DNA from 4 places in the Paenibacillus sp. 1-8 genome. Region 2 is predicted to be linked to each of the others. Evidence: riboswitches for the same ligand, from Rfam matches in the RefSeq annotation. Region 2 holds a riboswitch; each other region holds the start of a gene.

Region 1 (4,962 bases), 2.2 Mb from region 2:
CAAAAAAACACAATCCCGACTACTAAACTAAGAAAACGGGCCTCTGGCCCTTGTTTTGGAACTAGGCACATTTTCCCTCAAAATGACCATCCGCCTAATCCGAATTTTGGACTCGCATGACCATTTTCCTGTTTTATGTCAAAAACGTTTTAATTTGAAAAAATGCGTTTATAATGATTGAAACATTACCAAGCAGTCTACCCGGTATTACGACATCAAGTACATACGAATAGTCCTATACAGACGTCCTAAGCAACTCGATCTGAATGTGACAAAATGGAATTGGAGGAACAACCCACATGAATACAATGAATTTAACTGTACACACCTTGATGCCTTTCCATCACCAATACCAACGTGCCAACGCGGTGAGTATGCAGAAGAAAGAAGACAGCTCGGAGAAGAAGCTCAGCTTTCAGGACATTTTGAATGAGAAAATGGGTAAAAAATAAAGCCGCCGTTTATCCGGTTGCATGATCTCGTTTTACATAAGCTAAAAAGCCGTGGCTTCCTACATCATCTGTAGAGAACCACGGCTTTTGTTATTCATACGTTCATAAGTTTAAGGATTTACTGCCCGGCATCCCGATACTGCTCTGCCTTCTCACGCATCCCGGCGGCTACCGCTTCTTCGGTATTCAGCCCCTTATCCGCCGCATAGGCGCGTATGTCCTGCGTGATACGCATACTGCAAAACTTGGGACCGCACATCGAGCAAAAGTGTGCCTCCTTGGCTCCCTCTGCTGGCAGCGTCTCATCATGGTAGGACAAGGCCCGTTCAGGGTCGAGCGACAGATTGAACTGGTCGCGCCAGCGGAATTCAAAGCGTGCCTTGGACAAAGCATCGTCCCGCTGCTGCGCCCGTGGATGACCCTTCGCCAGATCGGCAGCATGTGCCGCAATTTTGTACGTAATAACACCTTCACGAACGTCATCCTTATTCGGCAGACCCAAATGCTCCTTCGGCGTAACATAGCACAGCATGGACGTCCCGAACCAACCGATCATCGCTGCCCCGATCGCCGAGGTAATATGATCATAGCCAGGTGCAATATCCGTCGTGAGCGGTCCCAGTGTATAAAAGGGAGCTTCCTTGCAAATCTCCATTTGCAGGTCCACATTCTCCTTGATTTTGTGCATCGGGACATGTCCCGGCCCTTCAATCATAACCTGAACATCATGCTTCCAGGCAATTTGCGTTAGCTCGCCCAACGTGTCCAGCTCAGCAAACTGTGCTTCATCATTCGCATCATAGATACTGCCTGGACGCAGACCGTCTCCGAGGGAAAAGGCCACATCGTAGGCTTTCATAATTTCGCATATTTCTTCAAAATGCGTGTACAAAAAGTTCTCCTGATGGTGCGCAAGACACCAAGCCGCCATGATCGACCCTCCACGGGACACAATTCCCGTCATTCTGCTTGCCGTCATCGGAATATACCGCAGCAGCACGCCCGCATGAATTGTAAAATAGTCCACGCCCTGCTCCGCCTGCTCAATCAGCGTGTCACGATACAGCTCCCACGTTAGCGCCTCAGCTTCGCCGTTCACTTTTTCAAGCGCCTGATACAACGGTACAGTCCCAATCGGCACAGGGGAGTTACGAATGATCCATTCACGTGTCGTATGGATGTTACGGCCTGTGGACAGGTCCATGACCGTATCCGAGCCCCAGCGTACAGCCCAGGTCATTTTCTCCACTTCCTCCTCGATGGAGGACGTAACCGCAGAATTACCAATGTTCGCATTAATCTTCACGTGAAAATGACGCCCAATCACCATCGGCTCACTTTCCGGGTGATTGATATTCGAAGGCAAAATGGCTCGTCCTGCCGCCAACTCCTGTCGCACAAACTCAGGCTCCACCCCTTCGCGGATGGCCGCAAATTCCATTTCGGGCGTAATGATCCCTTGCCGCGCATAATGCATTTGCGTTACACTACGCCCTTGCCGCGCACGGAGCGGACGGTTGGTTACGCCGGGAAATTCAGCCGTCTCCCGTTTGGAGCCGGGCTTCAATCCGTTATCCTCCGGCTTGACGGCGCGCCCCTCGTAAGCCTCCACATCGCCTCGTTCCAGTGCCCAAGCTCGCCGCAATGGAGGCAAGCCCTTACGGATATCGACCTGATAGGCTTCGTCGGTCATGGGACCGCTCGTATCGTACACACGTAACGGCTCATGATGCTCCGTGCCCTGCGGCGTATGTGTGGGATGCAGGGCGATTTCACGCTCCGGCACGGCAATGTCCGGCCGCGAGCCTTGAATATATACCTTGCGGCTCCCCGGAAATGGCTTCACCCCTCCTGTCTGTTCATCCACTGCGTTCCCTACTGTTCCTTCTGTTTCTGTCGGTTTCATTGTCCATTCCTCCCGTTTCGATGAAATGACACACCGATCCGGAACCATCCCCAGGCTGGCTATCTATGCAAAAAAGCCGGTTCCCCAGGGGAACCGGCTAATCTAACGAAACAGCTATGCAGACGGCTACGCACGCGGAAACATACTCCGAATGCATTGCCGTAGACAGCGGCTACGTATACATTTCAATGGCCGATTACTTCCCTACGCTGGTATGATCCAGATCAGGTGCAAAGGGTCCGGAATCTAGTGCGATTCCATCTCAGCCCGGCATTACAGGCTCCCCCAGTAACTCTGTTAATTCTGTTCGCATGAGGCGGCTATAACGGACAGCCCGCCATCCCCATCAGATTACTTCAAATTTACGGCTTTGGCAACCCTTTTCCGGTCCCTTTTTCCAAGATCGCCTTTAAAATTCGCTCTGATCGCCTCATTACTCTCAATTCTTGTTACGGAAGCATAAGCCCCATTTCCTTCGCCGCCTCCATCAAAATCGGGGCAAAATCATGCAGCGTCTCGGGAGCTAGTCGGCTGACCGGGCCGGATACAGACAAGGCCGCAGCGACCTGTCCCTTCCGATTCACGATAGGCGCAGCCACAGCAGCAGCGCCCGGCTCCCGCTCCTCATAGCTGGTCGCATAGCCCTTCTCACGAATATCCTGCAATTGAGCCTTATAGACCTCCGGGTCTACCGAGGGCGGCCATTCATCCCCGCTTAGCAGGGCTTCCAGCTCCTGCGGCGGCATAAAGGCCGCCAGCACCTTGCTGGAGGCTCCTACAGCCAGCGGCATGCTTGCACCCACTGGCGCAACGCGGCGGATCGCCTGATTGCTCTGCACGGCCTGAATACGAATACGCATGCTGCCATCGCGCAGGTACAAGCTGACCGTTTCGCCCAGACGATCACGCAATCCTTCCATCGCTGGCTGTAGCAGTATCGCCGGCTCGTCGCTTTGCGACAAATGGGTGGACAGCTCCCATATCCGGATGCCAAGCCGATATTTTTCCGTTGCGGCATTCCGAACGACAAAGCCGCGATCCTCCAGCGTGGTCAACAGCCGATGGACGGTACTTTTATGTAAACCAATTTTGGAAGCAATCTCTGTCAGGCCCAGATCGGAATCTCCGGTAAAACACATCAGTATATCAAGCGCACGCTCCACGGCGCGAACGGTTAATTTACGGTCTTCCATTGTGAACCGCTCCTCTTTGTTCCATATTCGTTTCACACCATGAAACATGGTTACATAAATTATATAGAATAGTCGCGGCTACTGTAAACTAATGTTTTTGTGACAGCCATATTACAGAACGAGAAGAAACATCGACAATTCTTTGCATCATTTTTACTTTTCCGGTTCAGCCGTTGACTTTGGATAACACGCATCATACGATAATAGGTATCTATACGGACCTAAACTATCATTTTCAAGTGGAATTGTACCTAGAATTCTATGAAACGAAGTTCATTTTTATAGAAGGAGGCTCTTACATGATTTCGACATCCCAGCGCAGCTCTCAGTTACAGCATGTTGTCCAGGAGCCGTCCACCCCACTAATCAACCCCCGTCTGCTGCGGTTCAAGCACGTTGTCATTGCCCTGCTGCTGTCGGTCGTATTCTTTCTGTTGTTTTGCTTTATTGCCCTGCATGCCTATATCGCATGGGTACTGACGAATCCAACCGTCGCGCCACTATACTCGAACCCGATGCAGGCCAAAGGTATGCCCTACGAGGAAGTCAGCTTCCCCGCCAAGGACGGTAGCCGGATGGTGCAGGGCTGGTATATCCCGGCAGATCAATCGAAGAAAACGATTATTTTCAGCCACGGTTATGGGGCCAATCGCGAAGAAAGCTGGATTCCGATGTATGATCTGGCGCATTATGCCCACCGTTTGAATTTTAACGTTGTCATGTTCGATTACGGATTCGCATCACAAAACAGCAAAGCCGTCGCAACCGGAGGCAAAGCGGAATCCCAGCAGCTTCTTGGGGCGATCCAGCTTGCGAAGCAACGCGGCTCCTCGGAGATTATCGTATGGGGCTTCTCGATGGGAGCAGGAACCGCCCTTCAGGCAGGCCTGCAAACCAAGGATGTGGACGCCATGATTTTGGACAGCACCTTCCTGCTGGAGCCAGATACGCTGTACCATAACATTCATAATCAAATTAATCTGCCGCGCCATCCGTCTCTGGAAATTCTGGAGCTGCTGTTTCCAGTCTTGAACGGTACCAGCCTGCATCAGATTCCATATCAGAAGGTCAAAACGGAAAACTATCCGTTCCCGATCATGTTCGTACATGGGACGCAGGATGAAAAAGCTCCTTACCCGATTGCGGAAAAGCTCGCTGCCAATCAAACCAACCCGCTTTCCAGTGTATGGATTGTCAAAAACGGGCTGCATGAGCTTATTTTCAGGGAGCATCCACGTGAGTATTTGCGGCGGGTATCGACGTTTTTAAGCGGTGTACAAGAGTTGGAGGATAAGAAAACTATCGCTAATGCCAGTAAACAAACGACTACGCAGTAATGGTTCTATTTTAGTAGCCATACTCCATTCAACCTGGAGAAGCCCGTCTGTGGACACTTAACCCGTGCCGCAGC
Region 2 (4,962 bases):
TTTGTCAAACCAGTTGGTAAGATTACAAAATCCTCCTATTGTAATCCAGCCTTGTCAGCCTAGCATAAGCAATAGGCGTTCATTTAAATGTTATCGGAATATTTAAAGGAAATGTTTAGGTTAATAGTACAAGCTCTTGCCCCAAGCCAAGAACTGGACTTGTATACATAAAAAAAGCCGCGCTGAGCGCGGATACTAAAAGATAATTTATGCCTGGTCCAACCTGGTCTAATTAGGTTTTCTCTCCCATCGGAACAATGTACAGTGTTCCATCCTCGCTATACTCCGCATAGGCGATCTCGTCGATATCACCATATCCTTGCTCCCGGATCTTTGCTTTAATCTGCTCCATATCGATTTTCTTGCCCCTCATGGATTCGTTCAGCAGCTTTCCTTTATCGATGACCGTAACGGAAAAGAAATCGGGCTGCACACCAATCCCCATATCCTGAGCGGTTGGCGGCTCGTATTCGGGTTTGCGCATGACTGATAGTGAGCCGTTCGTTTCCAACGTGGCGTACCTGACCTCACGAAGAGAAAAAATATTTTGCTGCCGAAGCATGGAAAGTAACTGTGTATACTCAATATCGTATTTTTCTAGCATTTCTTGATTAACCTTGCCTTTATCGATGAGCAGCACAGTCCGGCCCTCCGCCATATATCCAAATCTTACAAAATGGGTCGTTGCCTTCTCAAAAAAATAGGACAGCGCGCACCACAGTGCCAAAGCAAACAAAAGCTGCCCAATGCTCACCTTATCGTCGTATAGTGTATTCCCCACAATTTCGCTTAAAACCAATGACGTTAAAAAATCGAGCGGTGTTAACTGACTGAGGGTTTTCCGCCCTGTAATAAAAGCAATAATCCACAAACCAAAAAAGCTGATGATCAATTTGACACCAATCGTGACGAATACCTCCATACATACACCTCCCGGCAAGAAGTTATTTCTCCTTACGGGTTATTACACCTGTCCATTTCTATATAAACAGTGGTTCATTTCACCTTCTATACTCTTGTGTTCAGAATATCTGCTCTAATGCGCGCACCCTACCGTACTGGCGCACATCTTCCGGCGTTACCGCGAACAGCATATTAAGTAGCTCGATCTGAAAGCTTCCTGGTCCTTCCCCACCTTTTCGTTCTGCTGCCATTTCAGCAGCAACGCCATATACGGCAAGTGCTGCCATGCCAGCAGTAAGTCTGTCGTTTTCGACAGCAGCGAAAGCGCCAAGCACCGAAGTTAATAGGCAACCAGCTCCCGTAACTTTGGTAAGCATGCTATGGCCGTTCTCAATGATCCACCCTATACGGCCGTCGGTAATGACGTCTTCTTTGCCGGTGATTGCAACAATTGTATTCAGTTGATGGGCTGCTTTGACTGCAAGTTGTGAAATATTCAAATTGCCTGTTTCTCCAGCATCGACACCTTTAATCTGTATGTCTTCACCAATGATTTGTGCAACTTCAGCAGCGTTACCGCGAACAATATCCACCTTGACCCGATCCAGAATCCGGAGAGCGGAGGCTGTGCGAAATGGGGTCGCTCCCGCACCCACGGGATCTAACAGCACAGGTACCCCATGTTCATTAGCCGATAAACCAGCCACTATCATGGACTCTACAAGTTCTTCATTTAACGTACCAATGTTAAGTACAAGCGCCCCCGCAATTCGGGCCATATCTGCGACTTCCTCTTTGGCGTATGCCATAACTGGTGAAGCGCCGAGCGCGAGCAGTCCGTTTGCCGTAAAATTGGTGACGACCACATTGGTTATATTGTGAACGAGCGGATTCATATCCCGCATATTTTGTAGCAATAAAGCCATTTGATCTAACATAAAAAACCAACCCTCTTTCTTCAGGAACCTGTGAAAGACTGTTGGCCTATACATATGTATACACTTATATCCCTACGCTGGCATTATCCAACAGGTTCACACGGTCTACGACGGCTTAGTCGTACTCTCAGCTTGCTTCCACAGGCTCCCGATATATTTTTTTCTAATGTTACGGGTTCGTCATACAAAAATCAACAGATATTTTGATCATGTAAAAACGTTTGGAGGTTTGCTTTTGGACCCATCTATCCATCTATTGCTTCTTCCCCGTCTGCTGTTGTAGCCGCTGATGGCTCGGGTGACTATCTTTCTCTAATTGAAGCTTTAGCATCCAATGAAACAAATATTTTAATAAAAAACGGTATTTACAATGTTTCTTCTACTATATTGATCCAAAACCACACTCCAAAAATACAGGGTGAATCCATTGAACAAACGATACTTCGCAAGCCGATCCTTCTAAAGATTTAATCAAAATAAACGCCGATGATGTTTCGATTACCCGCTTAACCCTGAATACGTTAACTCACTCTGCTCAAGCAGCTCTTATCGAGTTTTAGGGACTTATGTTCAGCATCCCTTATGGATTGAGGGCAATAATTTTGGGAAATAATATTGCCCTACCTATTCTGGAGATTCAGGTCAGACTACAGCTCCTTATAAGATGACCTCCTTAACGACTTTTTACGAGAAGCTGGATCGCTTCTTTAACAAGTTTATCTGTAGCACCACCAGCCTCTTGTTCTTCCAATATACAACGTTGCAGATTCTCTGCCACGATCTGGGCAATCGCTTTATCGGATGCGTTGCGTACGGCAGATAACTGGCTTACTACGTCCTTACAGGATTGTCCTTCATCCATTAAACGAAGCACCCCACGCACCTGACCCTCAATTCTTCTCAGGCGTGTTTTCAGTTCATCACTATAATTGTAATCCATCAGGTTTACACTCCTTTTTGATTTAATCATATACATGTATAGGTATATTATAAACAAAAAAAATAATAAGGACATCCTAAATGAATAGATTTACCTTACCCTGCGAAGCATCCCCCAGGTAGGCAACTACTCCGGCATATTCCAAACCGTCCATCAGCTCTTCCTGCTGCAGTCCTAGCAGGTCCATGGTCATGGTGCAGGCCACCACACCAGCTTGATCCCCTGCTCTTGCGCCAGCTCGATAAGCTGCGGAAGTGAAAGCACATTATGCTTTTTCATAACATGCTTGATCATCTGCGGGCCGAGTCCAGTAACGTTATTTTCCCGTTTGCGAACAGTGTTGTCTGTAATTCTTCATGGCTTATAGCCCATGGAAAGCTTTGTTCTTCCTTCACTTCATCGGGATTAGATTTACGTAAATAATGCTGCATCACATCTCCTGATTGAAGAGTACCTAAATATTGATGTCCGTATTTTGAGCCCAGCTCTGTAAATCGGCTAATGAACCATTGTCCGTGGCTTGAATTTCGAACGAAGCATGCTCTCCTTGTCAACCTATTTGGTTGTTTGTGTTCACAGGCGTACAAACGAGTATACCTGATATAGTCAAAGTGAAAAAAGAAAAAACCGCATAGATCGCGGCTTTCATAGCTTGAAAGTATATTTTCTGATAAAGCCCCATTATAGATTTTTTTATTGACGTTTTTTTAATGAGAGTATTGTATCCGTTATGCCTTTTTCAAAAGGGGTCTTGGGTATAGGGCCTACAACACGCTCGTATTTGCTACCATCCAGCACAACAGGTGTTTGGGTCAGATATAGCATCTCTACGATTTCACGAATCACAGGATCAAATAATCCGATCAGACGAAGTGCAGTTTTTCGCAGTGGAAAGACAGGTTTAGTTTTACCACTTGCTTTTTGTGCAATATGCACAAGCTTTTTGCCGGAAATCACACCCGCCCCCGGTATGTTCCAATTTTGACCGTAAGCTTCTTCCCGGCTAGCTAATTCCACGATCATCACTGCCACATCAGGTAGATATACATATTCGCGGGGGACATTCAATCCTCCTATGAAAATAGCCTGTTTTCCAGCAGCCACAGCCTCCATAGTTAATCCTAAATAAGAGGATTTGTTGGCGGTAGGTCCGTAATAATCAGGCAATCTTGCAATCATAGGCCGTGCATGATCCCAGCGGGAACTGAATATAAGCTTTTCAAATTCCAGCTTGACTTTTCCCTTACGGGTATGAGGGTTTTTGGGATGTTCCTCATTCACCAATGGGGTCAATGCCTTTCCGTACGGATAAATTCCGTCTATGATGACTATTTTCTTACCTAAACGGTTGGCTGCCTCCATGACGGATTCCCCCAAAGGAAGCTGGCGTGTCTCCATTTCGTGGTATGGAACAGCCACACATTGGAAAATGACATCTGCATCCTTAACCGCGTCACTAACCTGATTCGCATCGAATACATCGCCTTTATAAACAGACAGATGCTTTGGCTGACCCAATGACGCTTGTAATTGCTGGAGCTTATCGGAAGAACGGCCGAAGGCGATGGTTTCAATGCCTCTGTTGAGAAGTTCATGTAGAATTGCCGATCCAGTTCCTCCGGTTGCACCTAATACGATTGCTTTTTTCATTGTGAACACTCCTTAAATAGAATTATTTAGTGACTAATCAATAACAAAAATGCGATAAAACAATAGTTAGTGATTGATCAATTACTAACTATTAAAATAAACGAGACTAATCGTTTATTTTCATCAGCTCGGGCAGATCCAGCGACATTGAGATATTACACAGCATGCCTCTGGCCAGAAAAAGCATCGTTCTTTCCAATGCCTGATCAATACCTGCCTGGCGAAAAGCATCATATACCGTCGCATGAATTTTACGTAATTCCTGCTGCATCACGTTCATAACCACGTCCTCGTGAATCGTCTGCGCCTGCATTTGCAAAAGGATCTCATTGCGGTATTCCACCATAATTTGCGAATAAGCTGCAATAAGCTCCTGCTCTAGCCGTTCAGACGAGACCGAATGAATAACTCGGTGAAAAGAGTCTATGATGCGTGCAAATGAAACCTTCAACGCTTCAACAAGCAAAGCTTCCTTGGTAGCGAAAAAACGAAAAACATATGGCTGAGAAATGTTGGCTCGTTCAGCAACTT
Region 3 (4,962 bases), 2.1 Mb from region 2:
TAACTTCAATCGCCTTATCTACATATGCATAAGAGTCCTCGTTATTTGGGGTTTTAGGAATCACTTGAATACTGAGCAGTGTGTTAGCCATGTGAATTCACCTGTCCTTTATTGTTTAAGTTATAGGAAAATAAATTGGTTTAAGGTGGTTGAGACCGCTCCGCGTTTCATTTGATCTTACGATCGCTGTTGCCGTGGGATTCTTTGAATAATTTAAAAGGTAAGAATCCCACGGCAAAGGCGAACGCTGCGCTTCTCCAGATTCAAATGAAACGCTACGCTGCCAACCGCCTTAAAAGCACCTTATTTTTAAAGTGGTTTGTGTGGCATTTTTTACACACAAGCGCACCTACTTAGCGCTTAGAATAAGACGAAACTAAAAAACAAACCAAGTGGAACGAGAACGAAGTGGGCGCGCTTCGGAAGCATCACCTTGCCCGGATTTCACCTCTGGATATTTATAAAAGAAGTCTGGGTACAACAGCGATGGGGAGCACCATCCGTCCGCGTAGTGGCGCTTGGTGCACGTCCCTAGTTCGACTTTATTTAGTTGGTAATTTAGCGTATTAACAAAATGATCAACGCTTGGGCAGGAAGTCGTTTGTAAAGGCTTTATCGACTTCCAAGGGTTTGCTGAGCAGTTTGCGCTCGTACATCCAGTCGGAGTAGTTTTTCCATACCTCCGCTTTTTGTACGCCCCATTGGGTGGCATCGTCCTGATAACGCGGGCTTAGCCATTTTTGGCTGGCGAGTACCAGCTTTTTATCCAGTTCCGGAACCGCTTTGGTCAAGATATCTGCGGCTTCTTCCGGGTGAGCGATGGTATATTCATAGCCTTGGGCGGTTGCGTCCATAAAGGCCTTGACCAGCTCGGGATCATTTTTAATGGTCTGTTCGTTGCTCACGATGACAGGTGTATAGTAATCCAGGCTTTTGGAATAATCTTTTACATACAGCATATCCAGTGGCTCACCCCGTAGTTGGGCTTCAATCCCGGTCCATGCGTAGAAAATCCAGGCAAAGTCGATATCCCGCTTGACGGCTGTAAAATAATCGGCATTGCCCATGTTGATGATCTTCACCTTGCTTACATCACCTTTGTCTGCGTCCATGATGGATTTCATGACCGCTTCTTCTACGGGCGAACCCCAGCCGCCGTAGGTTTTACCTTCAAAATCCTTCGGGCTCTTAATCCCGCGGTCAACCGGGGCTGCGAAGCCTGATGTATTATGCTGAATGACCGCAGCGATGGATACGAGCGGTACCCCTTGCGTACGAGCCTGTGTGACGCCCTCCTGATAGCTGATACCAAAAGGTACAGCATTGGAAGCAACCATTTGATCGGCTCCGCCCGAACCGGGCTGAACGATCTGTACATTCAAGCCTGCTTTTTCGTAAAATCCTTTGTCCTTGGCGACATAGAGGCCCGTATGATTCGTATTTGGCGTCCAGTCGAGCACGACTTTAACATCCTTGAGTCCCTTGGTCGGGGAGGTCGCTTGGGTGTCGGCGGCAGGAGCCGCGCCTTGCGGTGCAGAGGGGGAGCTTCCGCCGCATGCGGTCAGAGTCAGGGCCATGAGCCACAGACTGATCAGCCCCAGGCTTAACATTTTCATGCGCTTCATTGTTGTGTTCTCTCCTTTTATTACCCGTAATCCGTCGGATCAGACAGCTTATGTTTCCCATTTCACAAAAATAACCTCTGCCAGACGCTATCTGTTCCAACAACATCATCTTCAACAAAAAAAGCGCCCCGATGTTCCGGGACGCTTGCGCTTGTATATACCAAAGTAAGGGATGGCCCGCCGTAATAAGAAAAGAAAGGGCGTATCTTGCTTAAGCATTCCTACGCTGGCATTACCCAGATCAGGTTGTAAGGGTCAGTGTCTTGGGACACACTCTCAGCCGGCCGATTCCAGCACCCCTGGCATTGTATAGTCGAATGGGTTATTCAATTCGGGTTTACTACGACGATTATATGCCTAGAAGGCGGGTCTGTCCAGCATTGGGGAAGAAGTGACGGTTCATTTGCCGTACGCTAGGGTACACTTTTACTGTGAGCTTTGTTCTGAAAATGACCATGATCTTGTCGGAAACCAATTCACAGGAATTCTAATTTACGAAAAGGAGTTGTTGTACCGTGGGTAAAACGGAAACATTGGATCGCAGCCAACTGGAACAAGCCATTGTAAAGGCTTTGGATAACAACAAATTTTGCTCGTTGGGTACGGTGGAGGGCGGCAAGCCGAAGGTGCGCTATATGGCTCTTTTTAACGAAGGGTTGAACATCCATCTGGCAACGGATCGTAAAACGCATAAGGTGGATGAGCTAAAGGACAATCCGAACGCTTATTTGCTGTTGGGTTATGAAGTGGGCGGTACGAAGGAAGTCGTAGAGGTTGAGGCTACCGTCCAGGTCACAGCGGATGAGGGACTACGCAAGCAAGTGTGGAATGATTCGTTGAAGGAATGGTTTTCCGGCCCGGATGACCCCGATTATGTCATTCTGGATGTAAACCCGAATCGTATTGAGTACGTGGGTAAGCAAACTGGACGTCAGGTGTGGGAAAAATAGAATCGGATAGAATATAAGGAAACCAGCAATTCTCCAAGTTATTTGGGAGGTTTGCTGGTTTTTATGTTCTCGGAAAATTAATTATTTCTTCATAAATAAATAGGGTAAATGACTACTCTTTTGTCCCGCGTTGGATTAAAATAGGAATGGTGAGTTCAAAGCTTACATATATGTGCAAAAGTATGTGTATGAGGCCTACATCTTAATGAGGAGGGATATATTTTGATATTTCATAAAAAATGGTTTAGAGGGCTTACAGCAGCAGTCGTTGCCTGTAGCATGCTGGTGTTTTCAGCCGCTCCGTCTTGGGCTGCTAGCGAATCCAAGGATAGTGCTACAGTGAATTTGCGGATCATGGAAACAACGGATATTCATGCGGCCTTGATGAATTACGATTACTATGCAGACAAGGAAACGAACGAATACGGCTTGGTTAGCACAGCCGGACTGATCCAGCAGGCGCGCAGCGAAACAAGAAATAGCCTGTTGTTCGATAACGGCGATTTGTTGCAGGGCAATCCACTGGGTGATTATATGGCCAGAAGCAAAACCTTCGAGAAAGAAGGCGGTGTCCATCCGGTCTACAAGATGATGAACTTGATGGACTATGATGCGGCTACGGTGGGGAACCACGAATTCAACTATGGTCTCGACTTTTTGGAGAGATCGCTCAAGGGAGCTGATTTCCCTTACGTAAATGCGAACGTGTATTACGATGATGGGGGCCAAGGCACTAAAAATTATTTTACCCCTTATCGCATTCTGGATAAAGAAGTGACGGATGAAAAGGGTGAAGTTCATCCACTCAGAGTGGGCGTGATTGGCTTGGTAACACCACAAATTACGCAGTGGGATGAAAGTAATTTGAAGGGCAAAGTCGTTACCAAGGATATTGTGGAAACGGCGAAAAAGTTTATTCCACAAATGAAAACCGAGGGTGCTGACATTATTATTGTGCTGGCACACACAGGTTATGAGGATGTACCGCAAACTCCATTGATGGAGAATGCCGTTAAATATTTGAGCAAGGTGGACGGAATTAACGCTATTTTATTTGGACACGCGCATAAATCTTTCCCCGGCCCTGATTTTAAAGGAATGAGCGGTGTAGACCTGGATAAAGGAACCATTAATGGCGTACCGGCTGTAGAAGCTTCCTCATGGGGCAAGGAGCTGGGCATTATTGACCTGAGCCTTGAAAAGAAAAACCGCGTGTGGAATGTAACCAACTCTCAGTCGGAAGTGCGCCCGGTTGTGAATACTACCAATCCAGCGGTGCAACAGATCAAACCCGAATTCAAACTGACAGAGGCGGTCCAGGACGAACATAAAGGAACATTGGATTATGTTCGTCAACCGGTGGGAACAACGACTGCACCGATCAACAGTTATTTTGCATTAGTGCAGGATGACCCATCCATTCAGATTGTGACGAATGCACAAAAATGGTACGTACAGAACCATCTTAAGGGAACCGAATACGAAAATCTTCCCGTATTGTCGGCTGGCGCCCCATTCAAGGCTGGTGGTCGAAACGGTGCCGAGTATTATACCAGCATTCCTGAAGGCACGATAGCCATTAAAAACGTGTCCGATCTGTACGTGTATCCGAACACGGTTCAGGCCGTAGAAGTTACCGGTGCTGAAATTCAGGAATGGCTGGAATGGTCTGCGGGCCAGTTTAACCGTATCGATCCAAAGAAAACCGAGGAACAATCGCTGATTAACAAAGATTTCCCTACCTACAATTTTGATGTCATTGACGGTGTGAATTACCAGATTGATGTGACTCAGCCTGCACGATATGATGCCAAGGGAACCGTTATTGATCCTTCTGCTCATCGTATCAAGGATTTACAATACAACGGGAAAGCAATTGATCCTGCACAGAAGTTTATCGTAGCGACCAACAACTATCGTGCTTCCTCATCCAAACTGGCAAATCCGGATGGCAAACGCATTGTGATGGCAGCACCGGACGAAAGCCGCCAGGTCGTTATTGATTACATCCGTACGAACGGAACGATTAATCCGGCTGCGGATGGCAACTGGTCTATTGCTCCTTTCGGTGAGGCTAAGATTACCTTCGAATCCTCGCCTGATGCTAAAGACGTGCTTGCCGGAAACCAGCAGATTTCATTCCTCGGCAGCGCGGCTGACGGCTTTGCTAAATATAGTCTGAAAGCTGGCGCGAAGCCCAATGCAGCAACGACACCTGTAAAGGAAACCGTGACTCCAGCGAAAGCAACAGCGAAGCCTGCCGTAAAAGCAACTAAACCTGCGGTGGTTAAACCAGCTAAAACAACCAAGCCAAAGGCTTCCAAATAAGTCTGTGTTTCTAGCTTTCATTTGAAATTAAAAAGGCAGTAAGTCTCTGTAGCCGAGAG
Region 4 (4,962 bases), 1.5 Mb from region 2:
CCGATTTTTTTCGTTATTATTTTAGGGTGGTTAGCGGGGCATTACAAAAGCTTTGACGCCTCTTCCTCGAAAGCCCTAAATGCGCTCGTCACCAAATTTGCGCTGCCCGCGCATTTATTTATCGGCATTACGACCACCAGCAGGAAATCCCTTATCGAGCAATGGTCATTCTTGCTGGCTCTGTTCATTGGCATTGTCGGCTTTTATGCTGTTCTCCTTCTATTGTCCCGCTTTGCGGGGAAGCAGTCGCTGAAGGATGCCTCCATGTTTGCTTTGAACTCGGCACAGCCGACCTTTGCTTTTATGGGCATTCCCGTGCTCGGCGCCATCTACGGCTCCTCAGCCGTGGCGATCCCCATTGCACTTACCGGCATCGTAGTCAATGCCGTCCTTGACCCGGCGGCTACCATTATAGCTACCGTAGCCAGCCGGAATTCAGGCAAGGAACAGAACGGTCACCTCGGAAGTCTAGTCTGGGACTCCATTTTTCACGGTTTAAGGGAACCGCTGGCGCTCGTGCCGCTGATTGGCGTGATTTTGACCTTGTTCGGCTTCCATTCACCGGATTTGCTGAGCAAATCGTTGAATCAAATCGGTGACATTACCTCCGGGGCCGCTTTATTCGCAGTCGGTGTGACCATTGGCGTGCGCAATATCAGTTTCAGCATAACCGCCATTGCTATCGCGCTGTTAAAAACGATTGTACAGCCTTTATTGATGCTGCTGATTGCCTACCTGTGCGGCCTTTCGTCTGCCGATACGGTGAAGGCAGTATTGCTCGTTTCCTTCCCTGGCTCAGCCGTCGCTGCCATGATTGCTACGCGTTTTGAAAGTCTGGAATCGGAAACAGCTTCCTCCTTTGTCATCAGTGCCGTCATTTCTCTTGCTACACTGCCTGTGCTCATTTCGCTATTGATGTAAATTGTTTCCTATTAGACATTGGACCCTGTCGCGAATTCTTTCGTGTAGTTGGAGATGACGGTTTAACATAACAGATGAACGAATGTACAGTAATAGTCAAAAGAATAGGAAGTCCACTAGGGGAGCCGATGATGGCTGAGACAAGAACGTATCTTGGACCCTTTGAACCTGATCTAGTTCGTACTAGCGTAGGAAAGTGGAGCCTTCGTATATAAGGTCCCTGGTGTTTTTTTGCGCATTGGACCTATGATGAAGCCGCTCCAGTTTTCGGGGCGGCTTTTTGGCGTTGTTCCGGAACTGTATTCTTACGGGACTTCCTGCTCTTGATTTTGGTGGAGGTGGGAAAATGAGCTTATTAGTGGCGGAGACGCGCTGCTTACAAAGGTAACTGGAGCAGGCTGCCCATGCCGTGCAGGGTCCGGCGATATTGCATGAGCTGCCTAAAGCGGGAATTCATGTGCCGATCGTCGGGATCGGGGGCATTACTATAGACCGTGTAGAGGAAGTGGGAACAAGCACGGGAACAGCGCGATACGTGTGTGAACGGAAATTTGCTGATAGAGGTATTTAACTACTGGCTGAGGCATCATTCGTCGTAATAAACAGAAGCAGTCTTCCTGAACAGATAGGCTGCTTCTGTTTATAGAGCATATCACTTATCCATGACTTGGGTGCAGACAAAAGATTTTTCTTTGAGGTAGTATACATTCCCTCGTCTCAAATCCAAATTAATTCATACTTATCCAGTTCGATCCTTTTATTTACAAAAAAAATGGACTAGGAGTATAATATTTTCGCGGGTATCAAGGTGAATTCTGAAGAAAGGGAGTTTATTTAGTCACGAAGAAAAAATTATGGGCCTTGCATTGAGTTCGTGTCTTTTATTGGGGAGTGTTCCCGCGTATGCTGCTGACAGTACGGTAGAACCTAACCAAGCAGTTGATCCAAACTTGGTAATCTCAACTAAGGAAGAATTGACTATCCCTAATAATGTAACTGTTTATTCAGTTACTGCGTTAAACAACGCTTCTATAACATACGATCACAATTCGGGAATTGATTGGGATAAAGGAAACAGACAGGTTTGGGGCAACACTCAGGCCCAGCAAGGGAATGTAAAGCTAGACAGTTATACGAGAGCACGTTTTGAACATACATGGGCTCAGGGTGGATCAGTTTATGGAGATTCTGGACGGGTATGGAGCACCAAACAAGGAAGATCCTATGCTCGTTCTAGTTGGGAAAACTATAACTCATTAAATTCCGGTGTAGCCAAAACATACTACGGTATCTAATTTTTTAACGAATTATTTGTGATATGAATTTCTGTTTTTAGTAATTTCATTAATAAAAAAATTTACCAAACAATTCACTAAACAATTCACCTTGTTACCCGCCTTGGAGGATACATTATGAACAATATTCGTATAACTCGTGTCAAAGTTTTAGATGTGTTTTTATTTGTCGCTATTACCCTGTTCTGTTTCGCTTGCTTATTTACATTGTTTTATAATGAAAATGTAAATCTCGTAAAAAAACTAAGCAATAACTTTTATGATGATAATGCCTTGTTTTTCAAAACATCAAAAACTGAACTTGACTTTTCTTCTTTATATGAGGCACTACCAAATGATACTGTATTATTCGGAAGGTTTTTCGGGCAAGGAGAAGATATTCGGGGTGTTATATATAAGGGGGACTATGTTCCACCTAACTTAACAAGTGGAAGGTTTTTTTCTGAATCTGATTTCATATCTAATTCGCATGTTGCAGTTATTGGTAATGATGTTCCTATAAATAAAACCATAAATGAAAAAAAATATGTCGAATATAATCATATGGATTACGAGGTCATAGGGATTATTGGTTACAATATACCTACTAGAATAGATCGGACAATTTTACTGAACTTGAATGCTGATAATATCACTTCCAGTGTTGAATATATTGTTAGCAGTTCAACCATACAAAATGGTTTGAATTTTATTGGCAACGAAAAAATATTTGGGCAAGTTTCTGTATACGATAAGGAAAGTGTTAATATTTTGCATTTAGTTGATAGAGGTAAATGGATTATGGACTTTCTTCTGTGAAGAAGCCATCCCCCCAAATGTCATAGTTATACATGTTGAGAACATTTCCTTTTGAATCACGTAGTTTCACGATGTGGATCGACTACATTAAAATGAGGGCTTGTAGAATAAACCTATCATACTAAGGAGCGGATCATGAAAGAGCAAGGGCTGGTTTCTACGTACACGGTGGCACAATATAAGTCTCACAAAACGGCTTGTAATGAAGAAACTACAGCGAATACATCGAATCGTAAGTTTGCTCAAACGGAGGTCAAACGCTTCGTGGTCAGTGCCTTAACCTATGTGAAAGTCAGAACCGATGGCACTACATCTGCGTGCTGGTCGACCTGTTCAATCGAGCAATCATTGATCATAGTGCTGGTCCTCATAAGAATGCAACATTGATTTCCCGCGCTTTTGCGACGGTGAAAGGCGATCTGCGTCAGATTCAGTGGTTTCATACAGACCGTGGCAGAAGCTACTTTTAGGGTGATGAAAACGGTTGTACCTTTATAACACTTCGATTGCTGCTTGAGGTGTCGGCCCAATAGAATCCTTGCAGCAAATCGTTGATTTTATTAATACTTATATTCAGACAAAGCCGTTTCAAAAATAAATAAAATATATTATTCTTCAATTCCAAGCAATTCGGATACTTGTTTTCTATATCTCGTAGCCTTACGTGTCCCGTGAATGAGATTAGACAATCTGGAAGCCGGAATTTGATATGTAGTACAGAATGTTTTTTGATCAATTCTTTTCTCGACCAGTTTTTGTTTAATCTTCCACCCAAAAGGGGTTACAGCATTTCGTCGATTCAACATCATTACCTCCAAACCTGGTTTTTGAAATCATAGTATGATGCAAATGTAATACACATTAGCTTAATGATCTGATCTGCCCTTTTGGTAATGATTTAACAGATCATCCAGCTTCTTGGATTGTTCAATTACTTTGGGATGTGTTAAAAATCCGTACTTTTTCTGGACTTGATACAGCTTCCTCCTAGCTCTCTCGACACGAAGTAAAGTCACACCTTGATTCATCAGCATGATCCCCTCCTATATGTAATATTTTAGAACAAAAAGACGTTTTTTAGGTTTTTGAATGATACTCTTACCAAAAAAAGTACTTTTCAAAAAGTTCGCATAAACTGGGAAGCCCCGAATTTTACGCAAAAGAACCCCGTCTCCACTACTAAAGTAGGGACAGAGGTTCCTTTGGTTTGGATAACAACCCTTTTGCAATTTGATCTCTTTTCATAAATAATGAGAAAAAATCCCTTGATTTTTAATGCAATCAAGGGATAGACCGATTCATTTCTCTCGTTTCGACAATGCAAAATTGATTATCTCTCCAGTTACAGTTCCAGTCAAAATAATATAAAACATCATAGCTTGAAACTTATACCCCAGTGCATAAAATATTCCCAGACCTATTGCATAGCCTAGCAAAATACCAGTATAACGTTTTAAAAATTTGTTCATGGAGTACATCCGATAGGGTATGGTTGCGAACTAAAGAACTTTGCAGAGTCAGCCGTACCAGTTACTTTGTTTCGTGAAGCATCTTGATAGAACACCGTATAATTAGCGTAAGGAATAGCTTCACACTTTCTAGGATAAGAATATTGATAAATCGTATAATAAGATTGAGTATTCAAGCTTGCCCCAACGCCTAAAATTGTGAGAATGGTTGATACAGGAGCTTTAGTAACCGTTGCTATTGCCGCTGCTGCATAATCTATTCCTACATTCACCCAATCATAGGAGTAATCAAACTTGCCTACAAAGGTTCCACCTGAAGGAACAGCATTTAACGAAAAATCAGAACGGCTCTCTTTAACATTAAAGTTCTCCTGTTTTACACCGTCAATCAGCAAAGTTTGATCTTTTGTGAAATACTCAATTTTAGTTGTTTTTCCATTCTCAACAACAGTCGTTATTCTATGATTGTCATCATTAAA

What was found. Region 2 has a riboswitch for thiamine pyrophosphate ahead of thiM (hydroxyethylthiazole kinase). Riboswitches for the same ligand answer to the same signal wherever they lie in the genome.
Region 1: it holds a riboswitch for thiamine pyrophosphate, as region 2 does, so the genes downstream of both, thiC (phosphomethylpyrimidine synthase ThiC) here and thiM (hydroxyethylthiazole kinase) in region 2, are expected to answer to the same signal.
Region 3: it holds a riboswitch for thiamine pyrophosphate, as region 2 does, so the genes downstream of both, AC0WRU_RS02700 (ABC transporter substrate-binding protein) here and thiM (hydroxyethylthiazole kinase) in region 2, are expected to answer to the same signal.
Region 4: it holds a riboswitch for thiamine pyrophosphate, as region 2 does, so the genes downstream of both, thiE (thiamine phosphate synthase) here and thiM (hydroxyethylthiazole kinase) in region 2, are expected to answer to the same signal.

What each region holds. Positions count from the first base shown of each region.
Region 1 covers NZ_CM149995.1:457,811-462,772, reverse strand. The annotation lists gene AC0WRU_RS02040 (hypothetical protein) at 300-452, shown strand; gene thiC (phosphomethylpyrimidine synthase ThiC) at 571-2,358, opposite strand; TPP riboswitch at 2,543-2,655, opposite strand; gene AC0WRU_RS02030 (IclR family transcriptional regulator) at 2,808-3,551, opposite strand; gene AC0WRU_RS02025 (alpha/beta hydrolase) at 3,851-4,888, shown strand.
Region 2 covers NZ_CM149995.1:2,683,953-2,688,914, forward strand. The annotation lists gene AC0WRU_RS12160 (YetF domain-containing protein) at 233-922, opposite strand; gene thiM (hydroxyethylthiazole kinase) at 1,023-1,841, opposite strand; TPP riboswitch at 1,894-2,003, opposite strand; gene AC0WRU_RS12170 (metal-sensitive transcriptional regulator) at 2,515-2,781, opposite strand; partial or broken gene AC0WRU_RS12175 (DsrE/DsrF/DrsH-like family protein) at 2,858-3,099, opposite strand; partial or broken gene AC0WRU_RS12180 (sulfurtransferase TusA family protein) at 3,087-3,310, opposite strand; gene AC0WRU_RS12185 (SDR family NAD(P)-dependent oxidoreductase) at 3,475-4,431, opposite strand; gene AC0WRU_RS12190 (TetR/AcrR family transcriptional regulator) at 4,538-4,962, opposite strand, start outside.
Region 3 covers NZ_CM149995.1:585,508-590,469, forward strand. The annotation lists gene AC0WRU_RS02695 (MTH1187 family thiamine-binding protein) at 1-91, opposite strand, end outside; gene AC0WRU_RS02700 (ABC transporter substrate-binding protein) at 579-1,625, opposite strand; TPP riboswitch at 1,827-1,936, opposite strand; gene AC0WRU_RS02705 (pyridoxamine 5'-phosphate oxidase family protein) at 2,141-2,575, shown strand; gene AC0WRU_RS02710 (bifunctional 2',3'-cyclic-nucleotide 2'-phosphodiesterase/3'-nucleotidase) at 2,798-4,903, shown strand.
Region 4 covers NZ_CM149995.1:4,166,981-4,171,942, forward strand. The annotation lists gene AC0WRU_RS19060 (AEC family transporter) at 1-921, shown strand, start outside; TPP riboswitch at 1,030-1,133, shown strand; partial or broken gene thiE (thiamine phosphate synthase) at 1,322-1,429, shown strand; gene AC0WRU_RS19070 (hypothetical protein) at 1,776-2,216, shown strand; gene AC0WRU_RS19075 (ABC transporter permease) at 2,334-3,014, shown strand; partial or broken gene AC0WRU_RS19080 (IS3-like element IS655 family transposase) at 3,144-3,478, shown strand; gene AC0WRU_RS19085 (XRE family transcriptional regulator) at 3,623-3,817, opposite strand; gene AC0WRU_RS19090 (aspartyl-phosphate phosphatase Spo0E family protein) at 3,881-4,048, opposite strand; gene AC0WRU_RS19095 (hypothetical protein) at 4,313-4,483, opposite strand; gene AC0WRU_RS19100 (hypothetical protein) at 4,480-4,962, opposite strand, start outside.